DNA from 3 places in the Streptococcus sp. SCPM-O-B-15304 (M98) genome. Region 1 is predicted to be linked to each of the others. Evidence: predicted binding sites of a transcription regulator. Region 1 holds the regulator's gene; each other region holds the start of a gene.
The links. Region 1 encodes Rex, which represses fermentation and respiration genes when NADH is low (regulators of the CRP and FNR family bind a similar motif). Its sites were predicted from a motif close to TTGTGAANTANTTCACAA; they were not measured.
Positions count from the first base shown of each region.

Region 2: the regulator Rex is predicted to act here: its motif matches at 1,750-1,767, upstream of AC3E7H_RS08040 ((S)-acetoin forming diacetyl reductase).
Region 3: the regulator Rex is predicted to act here: its motif matches at 1,609-1,626, upstream of adhE (bifunctional acetaldehyde-CoA/alcohol dehydrogenase).

Region 1 covers NZ_JBYQGQ010000008.1:7,299-10,577, forward strand. The annotation lists gene AC3E7H_RS06100 (hypothetical protein) at 1-349, opposite strand, end outside; gene AC3E7H_RS06105 (gamma-glutamyl-gamma-aminobutyrate hydrolase family protein) at 373-1,062, opposite strand; gene AC3E7H_RS06110 (redox-sensing transcriptional repressor Rex) at 1,078-1,719, opposite strand; gene AC3E7H_RS06115 (DUF4649 family protein) at 1,801-2,016, opposite strand; gene AC3E7H_RS06120 (DUF1831 domain-containing protein) at 2,026-2,373, opposite strand; gene AC3E7H_RS06125 (cysteine desulfurase family protein) at 2,378-3,279, opposite strand, start outside.
Region 2 covers NZ_JBYQGQ010000013.1:11,603-14,881, reverse strand. The annotation lists gene AC3E7H_RS08050 (MIP/aquaporin family protein) at 44-712, opposite strand; gene AC3E7H_RS08045 (DUF2785 domain-containing protein) at 822-1,613, opposite strand; gene AC3E7H_RS08040 ((S)-acetoin forming diacetyl reductase) at 1,887-2,651, shown strand; gene AC3E7H_RS08035 (DUF6568 family protein) at 2,753-3,202, opposite strand.
Region 3 covers NZ_JBYQGQ010000006.1:5,646-8,924, reverse strand. The annotation lists gene tkt (transketolase) at 1-6, shown strand, start outside; gene yajC (preprotein translocase subunit YajC) at 149-469, shown strand; gene AC3E7H_RS04790 (low molecular weight protein-tyrosine-phosphatase) at 518-973, shown strand; gene AC3E7H_RS04785 (MORN repeat-containing protein) at 948-1,361, shown strand; gene adhE (bifunctional acetaldehyde-CoA/alcohol dehydrogenase) at 1,662-3,279, shown strand, end outside.

The sequences.
Region 1 (3,279 bases):
TAGCATTAAAATCTTTTATTTTATAATACCTTTTTTTATGGATGAGGATATCCCTGTAAAAACCGACCGATGAGCGAAATTTACCTTTTAATTTAGCATCTGTTTTTTTACAAAATGGTTTTGCCTTTTTAGACCACTCTTTGAGTTGCTTTTGTTTTTCTTTTTGAGATAGTTTATCAAGATTCTCTTTATCCTTAGAAAATGCTTGATAGCTTTCGGCTGTTAAAAGTCTGTATAGATTAGAAAGTTGAAAATAAACTTCTATTTCCTTGCTCTTAAGAAAAGTGAAAATATTAGCTTCTAAATCTCTCAAAATATCATGAGTAGAAGGTGTTTTAAGTTCATTCACGATTTAATAACCTATTAGTAGCTTTAGAGTTCATTGACGACATAGTCGAAAAGTGTTTTATCTTTGGGGCGATTTTCAAAGAGAAATTCTGGATGCCATTGAACACCGAGGAAAGGGAAACCATCCGTTGTTGTAACAGCCTCGATAATTCCATCTTTAGGATCATGAGCTACAACCTTTAGATTTGGAGCTAGGTCCTTAATACTCTGATGGTGGAAAGAGTTGATATGGGAGATTTCTCCATAGATATCTCGAAGAATAGTATCAGGCTCGGTGACTAAACGTTGAGTTGTATACTCGGCTGAAGTATCCTGCCAATGGTCTTCAATATCTTGATAAAGAGATCCTCCCATAGCCACATTAAAGAGCTGGGTGCCTCGACAAACAGAAAAAATGGGTTTCTTCTGTTTAATGGCTTCTTTTATAAGAGCTAGCTCAAAAATATCTCTCTGAAGGTGGTAGTCATCGCTATCGATCTTTTTAGGCTCACCATAGAACTTTGGATCGACATTTTGTCCACCAGTTAAAATGAGTTTATCAATCAAGCCAATGTAGTAACTAGCCATTTCTTGATCACCAATTGGTAGGATAATGGGAATTCCCCCAGCTTCCTTGACTCCTTCAACAAAGCCTTTCGCAGCATAGCTCATCATAAGCTCATCATCAGGATGAGCTTTTTCGTTTCCTGTAATCCCAATAACTGGTTTTTTCATAAATGCTTTCGCTTTCTAATCCTCTTTTCTCATGAAATAGAGGAGAGTTTGCAATTCACTAGTTAAATCTACATACTGAGCTACCACATCTTTTGGTAGTTGGAGATGAACGGGTGAAAAGCTTAAAATTCCTTTAATACCTGCTTCGACAAGGAGATTAGCTACTTCTTGTGATTTGACACTCGGAACTGTTAAGATTGCAGTTTTAACATCTGCATTCTTTATTTTATCCTTGATTTGGGAAATTCCATAAATTGGGATTCCATCAGGAGTTTTTGTCCCAACTTCAGGATGATCATCCAAATCAAAAGCCATAATGATTTTCATTTTGTTTCGTTCGTGGAAACGGTAGTGAAGGAGAGCGTGCCCCATATTACCAATACCCACCAACATAACATTTGTAATAGAATTATCATTTAGAAGATCAGCAAAAAACGTCATTAGTTTTTTGACATCGTAGCCAAATCCACGGCGACCAAGTTCACCAAAGTAGGAAAAATCTCGTCTAACAGTAGCAGAGTCAATACCAATGGCCTCGGCAATTTGTTTTGAGTTGGCTCTTTCAATTTTTTCTGCATGAAATCTTTTAAAGATACGATAATAAAGAGAAAGTCTCTTTGCTGTTGCTTTTGGAATAGCAGACTGTTTTTCTTTCACAAAATCACAACCTTTCTAAATACTATTTTATAGAAAGATTGTGAAAAAATCAACAAAAACAAGAAAAAACTAAGAAAAATCTTAGCTTATCTTCGTAAAATCATAGTGAGATAGAAAACGATAGAGATTTCCCAGAAGCCCCTGATAGATTTCTTTTTCATTATAGGTCAGAGAAGTAATGACAGTAGTATCTGGAAGAGTCACACAACCTGAAAGTGATAGCATGAGTGCTTCATAATCTTCGTATTCTAAAACGCGATCGACTTGATAGGTGTCTTTGTAAGTTAATCGAAACATAATTGCCTTCTATCTTTCGCTTTTAGTAAAGACATCACGTTCAACAAGACTATCCATCAAGAAGTAAAATTTCTCTTGGTGGATATGAGTTTCTTCTGACTTAAAGATATCGACTAAACGTAGACCAAATTTATCAGTGATGTTGATTTTTGCACCTGTTAAGTCTTTGTTGATGATAATCTTAAGTTGGAAACCTTCCCCACTATTTGGAACTTTTTCAAGAAGACGTGTTAGTTCATAGTTACCAACCTTAGTTTCAAAAAAAGTGTTATCTTTTAGAGTGAACTTTTTGACGGTTGGGCTAAGTGTGTAATCATAACGGCAATTTTTAAGACTAATGGTTTTTTCGAATGCCATTGAGTTAACCTCCAATGATTTCTTTTAGAGTTTGTGCGAGAGTGATTATTTCTTGCTCTGTATTTTGAGGTGAAATGCTGACGCGAACGGATTCGTGTAAGCGAGGAGAGTCTTCACCGTAGAAAGCCTGAAGAACATGACTAACCTGAACGACACCTGCAGTACAAGCAGAGCCAGTTGAAATAGAAATACCTTCAAGATCTAGACGAAGGAGTAGTAGATCATTACGTTGACCTGGGAATCCAATATTAAGGACATAAGGTAGCTGGTCTTTCCCTTGATTGAGATAATAGTCTGTGTCAGCCATTTCCTTTAAGAATGTTTCTTTTAGTTTTTGAACCTTTTTAAAGTTTTGTTCTTGGTTTTCAAGATCATCCTTTAGAGCTGCTACCATTCCCACAATGGCAGGAAGATTTTCTGTTCCTGCTCTTTTTTTCTGCTCTTGATCGCCACCATGAAGGTAGGAGTCAAAATCTGTAGATGCAGCATAGAGAAAACCAACTCCTTTTGGACCATAAAATTTGTGTGCAGAAGCGCTAAGAAAATCAATTCCCAATTTTTCGGGAAGAATCTCAAATTTACCAACTGCCTGAACCGCATCGACATGATAGACGGCTGGATGATTTTTTAGAACTTCACCAATTTTAGCAATAGGTAAAAGTGTACCAGTTTCATTGTTTGCAAACATAGTAGAAACAAGAATGGTATCTTCACGCAGTGCATTTTTGACTTGGTCTGCAGTGATTTCTTGATGTTCAGGATGTAAAATAGTCACTTCAAAACCGAAATTTTCAACCAAGTATTTGATGGGTTCTAGAACAGCATGGTGCTCAATCGCAGTAGTGATAATGTGCTTTCCACGATTTTGATGGCGAAGGCAGTAGCCGATGATAGCAGTATTATTGC
Region 2 (3,279 bases), on a different contig from region 1:
GCCCTGTTCCTCAAGATGAGAAGCAAGGCTTTTTAAGTTTCAATTATTCTTCAGTTCCAAGGAAGTTTTTAGCAACTAGAGCTGCAAGAACGCCACCAACGATTGGTGCAAGGATGAAAATCCAAACTTGTTGAAGAGCTGCGCCACCTACCAATACAGCAGGAGCCAAGCTACGAGCTGGGTTTACTGAAAGTCCAGTGATGTTCAAGCCAGCTAGAATCAAAGCTGTCAATGACAAACCGATCACCAAACCAGCGATTGCGCCATTCCCTTTGCTTGCTGAAGTTACAGTCATGATCACCAAAACAAACAAGAATGTTGCGATTGTTTCAAACAAGAAACCACCAAAGACGGTTACACCGTTTGCCAAGGCATTTTCACCAAGACTTGCAGTTGACATACCTGAATTTGCCAAGAGAAAGAATACAGATCCAGATGCAAGGAAAGCACCGACTACTTGTCCGAGGATGTAGTTTACAAGCTCTGAAGATGACAAACGTTTGTTAACAAACATAGCGATAGAAACAGCTGGGTTCAAGTGAGCACCTGAAACAGTTCCGATTGAGAAGGCTGCGACTACGATTGCCAAACCAAAAGCAAGAGCAATCCCAAGGTGTCCAAGTCCTTCAACACCATTTCCAAAAACAACAGCTCCTGTTCCGATGAACACAAGCATAAAAGTACCGATTAATTCAGCAACAAATTTTTTCATATTAAGTCTCCTTTTTTCAAACTATGTATTAGTCTATCAGAAGGAGGAAAGGGTTTCAAGAAATGTGCTTGGAAATTTTGTGTAAGTTTTCACATTTAATAGTCGAAATCTAATATTGAAAAGATTGAATTGCTTTTTTCAAGTCATCTTGTAAACTATTTCTCTGGTCGAGTTGGACATAGACTTCTAAGAGACAGGATCTAAAATTGGAAAATTTATAAAAATCTTCCGTCTCTTCTATCGGGAAATCAAGTGACTTTATCCAAGAGGTTAGTGTCGCTTGATCCACCTTGCCTTGTAAAATAGGTTCGTAAAGCACTCTGGCTAAGCGCCATTCCTCATCATCTATAAATCGAATCGAAATTCTTTTAAACAGTTGACCAAGTATGTCAAATACTTCATGAACTCTGTTTATAGAAAAGTCTGGATGACAAACGACTTCAGTCAAGAGATCCGCTCCATGCGCAAAAGCATGTACCCAACCATACTGGCTTGAAAAACCAGTCGTATCCTCTTCTTTTTCAAGGTAGTGCAGACCTTGATCGAGCATCGTATTTCTGATATCAATTTTAAGCACTTGATAATAAAGAGAGTGTTGGTTGCCATCGGCAGATAAGAGATTGGCATAAATAAGTGCCCTAAAAGAACGGTCAAGCGTTGAAGCTCCTAGCTTATCAAGCTCTTTATCTAGGCCACCATCAGAAACAATCATAGCAGATATAAATTGAAATTGCTCCTTTGTAAATAACTCTTCTTGGATCCCTCTAGCCAAACTGGTAAAAACCAATTCATCGCGAATTTCTGGACTCGGATCCCCTAAGTGCTCAAGTAACCACTGGAGTTCTTTTTGACTATAACTTGGGTTTTCTTCTGTTATTTTTCTTTTCAATTCTTGATACATCCCCATACCTCCAATCATACACATCTATTATACAACATTCTTTTTTAGCTATCTTCATTATAAGAAATAAACATGTTAGTCTCAGATAGTTTTTTCACTCTTAGAGGGTTAATTTTCCCCAAAAACCAGTCTTTGTTTGACATAAATTTCACAAAGTTGTATACTAAAACGTGATAGGACTTCTTTTAGAAACCTATCAATACTCACTTATAAACCTTTTGCTGTTCTTTTATGAACGTTTGAATGGTATCACGGATACCGAGGAGGAATCATATGTCTAAAGTAGCTATCGTTACAGGTGCAGGTCAAGGGATCGGTTTTGCAATCGCAAAACGCTTGGTTCAAGATGGTTTTAAGGTTGGAGTTTTAGACTACAACGCTGAAACAGCTGAGAAAGCAGTTGCTGAATTGTCAGCAGATAAAGCTTTTGCTGTTGTAGCTGATGTATCTAAACAAGCAGAAGTTGCTGCAGCTTTCCAAAAAGTTGTCGATCATTTCGGAGACTTGAACGTTGTTGTAAACAATGCTGGTGTTGCTCCTACTACACCTCTGGATACAATTACAGAGGAGCAATTTGCTCGCACATTTGCTATTAACGTCGGTGGTGTAATTTGGGGAGCACAAGCTGCTCAGGCTCAATTTAAAGCACTTGGTCACGGTGGTAAAATCATCAATGCTACTTCTCAAGCAGGTGTTGTCGGAAATCCAAACTTGACTGTATACGGCGGTACAAAATTCGCTGTTCGTGGTATTACTCAAACATTGGCGCGTGATTTAGCAGAGTCAGGTATCACTGTCAACGCCTATGCCCCAGGCATCGTGAAAACACCAATGATGTATGATATCGCTCATGAAGTTGGAAAAAATGCAGGAAAAGATGACGAGTGGGGTATGCAAACATTCGCAAAAGATATTACATTGAAACGCCTATCTGAACCAGAAGATGTAGCTGCAGCAGTTAGCTTCCTTGCTGGACCAGATTCAAACTACATTACAGGTCAAACCATTATCGTTGATGGTGGTATGCAATTCCATTAAGATTAAAAAAGTGAGGTTGGAAAAAAATCCAACCTCTTTTTTCATCTCTACGATTCCAATTTTCGGAGTCGTTTTTTGTCATTTAAAACAATCTTTCTGTCCTATTCATGCTTCAGAAATGAAAGGATTTCTTCAAGACTAGCGGAACTTCCTTGCTCTAAATAGCGTGATTTACTACCATTTTGATAGACTGAAAGATTCGGAACGGTTTGGATATCCATTTCTTTTGCAAAGGCTGTAATCTCATCCTTTTCATTCGAAGCACTATCCAAATAATAGACCGTCTGGTGACTTTTTTGAATCGCTAGAGCCAAATTGGGCACAAACTTTTGACAGTAGGGACAGGATTCTCTTCCAATGTAGACGACAAACTCGTCGCCATTTGCAAGTTTGGAGCGCATTTCTTTCATATTGATTGCTTTCGTGTACTGAACAGCTTCCTGATAAGTTTTTGGAAGAACAGGCTGACTGAATTTCCAAATCATAAACAAAATCGGCATAGCAATTCCAATGATAAGCAAGCTAAGTTTTTTATTGACATGCACTAGCATCTCCGTCCTTTTCTAAGTATTTTCCCTAGTCTAATCGCCCACGACAAGATATAAAATCCAACCGATAGATCTATAAT
Region 3 (3,279 bases), on a different contig from region 1:
AAATAATCTAGAGGCATATTGCTAAAAAAGTCGAGGTTGGGAATTTTTGTCCCAGCCTCTTTCTTGATATAAAAGCATGGCCTAATCTTGTAAAAACACGTAAAATTTGTTATAGTAGTTTTATCTGAATTACAAAGGAGTAAAAATAATGGGTGGGAATTTAACATTTTTAATTATGCTTGTCTTGATGTTGGGCTTGATGTTCTTCATGCAACGTTCTCAAAAGAAACAAGCGGAAAAGCGTATGGAGAGCCTCAATAAGCTTCAAAAAGGCTACGAAGTAATCACTATCGGTGGTCTCTACGGTACAGTCGACGAAGTTGATACTGAAAACAAAACGATTGTACTTGATGTAGACGGAGTATACTTGACTTTCGAATTAGGTGCAATTAGAACAGTTTTGCCAGTCAAAGAAGCTGTCACACCTGAAGGTGCAGTTATCGAAGAAGGCAGTGCTATTGAAGAATAAAACGGGGTGGAATGCATTCCCGTTTTTCTATAAATGAGAGGAACAATGATGAAAAAAGTTGTCTTTGTCTGTCTTGGCAATATTTGTCGTAGTCCTATGGCGGAATTTGTAATGAAATCCCTGACCGATAAATATGAGATTCAAAGTCGAGCGACTTCTTCCTGGGAACACGGTAATCCAATCCACAAAGGGACGCAAGGCATCTTTCGAAGTCATGGCGTTCCTTATGATACTTCAAAAACTTCCCAACAAATTTCTAAAAAAGATTTTGAGTATTTTGACTATATCATTGGGATGGATGAGTCTAATCTCGCTGATTTGCGTCAGATGTGTCCACAAGAACAACAATACAAGATACAGCCTTTTGCATCTGAAAGCGTTCCAGATCCCTGGTATACAGGTGATTTTGAAGAAACTTATGACCGAGTTTTAACTGGTTGCCAGGCTTGGTTAAGTCGCTTAGAAAATGAGAGTGAACATGGAAAATTTAAAACAACTCTATGAAAAATATAGTGTCTATTTAACACGTCCCCGTTTAGAAATTGCGACAGTGATTGTCATTATTGTCTGTGCAGGTCTCGTATTTCTGACCAATCTTCCAAAACAGGGCGTTCTTAAGCTGGATAACGATGCTATTATTTATGACGGGAGCCTAGTTCGTGGTAAGATGAATGGTCAGGGCACTGTTACCTTCTCAAACGGTGATACCTATACTGGAGAATTTAGCAATGGTGCCTTCAATGGTAAAGGTACCTACCAAGCTAAAGCAGGTTGGTTATATGAGGGAGACTTTGTAAATGGCCAAGCTGAAGGAAAAGGAAAACTGACTACCGAACAAGAAGTAGTCTATGAAGGGGACTTCAAACAAGGTTTATTTCAACAAGCACAATAACCTCCTCCTAGAAGGAGGTATTCTTTCAGAACAACAGAAAGCGCTTACATGGAAATAAAAACGGCTTACAAGACTCTTTTACAACTAAGTTTGTGAAAAATAAAACTTTTATGGAATAATTCACAAACTTTAAGTGAAAAAGTGCATGTGTGGGTATATTTGAAATTGTTTTCACAAGCAAATAAAAAAAGTTTGTGAAATGTCTATGAAACTGTTTACAAACGTTTAAAAAAGAGTTATAATAAACTTGTGAAAAAATTAACAAAGGACTTACAATCCTTGAAAGCTATGGAGGAAAATATGGCTGATAAAAAAACTGTAACACCAGAAGAAAAGAAACTCGCTGCTGAAAAGCATGTCGATGGTTTGGTGCAAAAAGCTTTAGTTGCCCTTGAAGAAATGCGTAAACTTGACCAAGATCAAGTCGATTATATCGTAGCAAAAGCTTCAGTTGCAGCACTTGATGCTCACGGAGAATTGGCTTTACATGCGTTTGAAGAAACAGGACGTGGAGTATTTGAAGATAAAGCAACTAAAAACCTATTTGCTTGTGAGCACGTAGTAAACAACATGCGCCACACTAAAACAGTTGGTGTTATCGAAGAAGATGATGTAACAGGATTGACTCTTATCGCTGAACCAGTTGGTGTTGTTTGTGGGATCACTCCAACAACAAACCCTACTTCAACAGCAATCTTTAAAGCGTTGATTTCATTGAAGACTCGTAATCCTATTGTCTTTGCATTCCACCCATCAGCTCAAGAATCATCAGCTCACGCAGCTCAAATCGTGCGTGATGCAGCTATTAAAGCAGGTGCTCCTGAAAACTGTGTACAGTGGATTACTGAACCATCTATGGAAGCAACTAGTGCATTGATGAACCACGAAGGTATTGCAACTATCCTTGCAACAGGTGGTAATGCCATGGTTAAAGCGGCATACTCATGTGGTAAACCAGCTCTTGGGGTAGGTGCCGGAAATGTTCCAGCTTATGTTGAAAAATCAGCTAACATCCGCCAAGCTGCTCACGATATCGTAATGTCTAAATCATTTGACAACGGTATGGTCTGTGCATCTGAACAAGCGGTTATCATTGATAAAGAAATTTACGATGAATTTGTAGCAGAGTTCAAATCTTACCACACTTACTTTGTAAACAAAAAAGAAAAAGCTCTTCTTGAAGAGTTCTGCTTCGGAGTGAAAGCAAACAGCAAAAACTGTGCTGGTGCAAAATTGAACGCTGACATCGTTGGTAAACCAGCAACTTGGATTGCAGAACAAGCAGGATTTACTGTTCCAGAAGGAACAAACATTCTTGCTGCAGAATGTAAAGAAGTTGGTGAAAACGAGCCATTGACTCGTGAAAAATTGTCACCAGTTATCGCAGTTTTGAAATCTGAAAGTCGTGAAGATGGTATTGCCAAAGCTCGTCAAATGGTTGAATTTAACGGTCTTGGGCACTCAGCTGCCATCCATACTGCTGATGAAGAATTGACTAAAGAATTTGGTAAAGCTGTTAAAGCTATTCGTGTTATCTGTAACTCACCTTCTACTTTCGGTGGTATCGGGGACGTTTACAATGCCTTCTTGCCATCATTGACACTCGGATGTGGTTCTTACGGACGTAACTCAGTTGGGGATAACGTTAGCGCCATTAACCTCTTGAACATCAAAAAAGTCGGAAGACGGAGAAATAACATGCAATGGATGAAACTTCCTTCAAAAACATACTTTGAACGTGATTCAATTCAATACCTTCAAAAATGTCGTGACGTTGAGCGTGTCATGATCGTTACTGACCATGCTATGGTAGAGCTTGGTTTCCTTGATCGTATCATCGAACAACTTGACCTTCGTCGCAATAAGGTTGTTTACCAAATCTTTGCAGATGTAGAACCAGATCCAGATATCACTACAG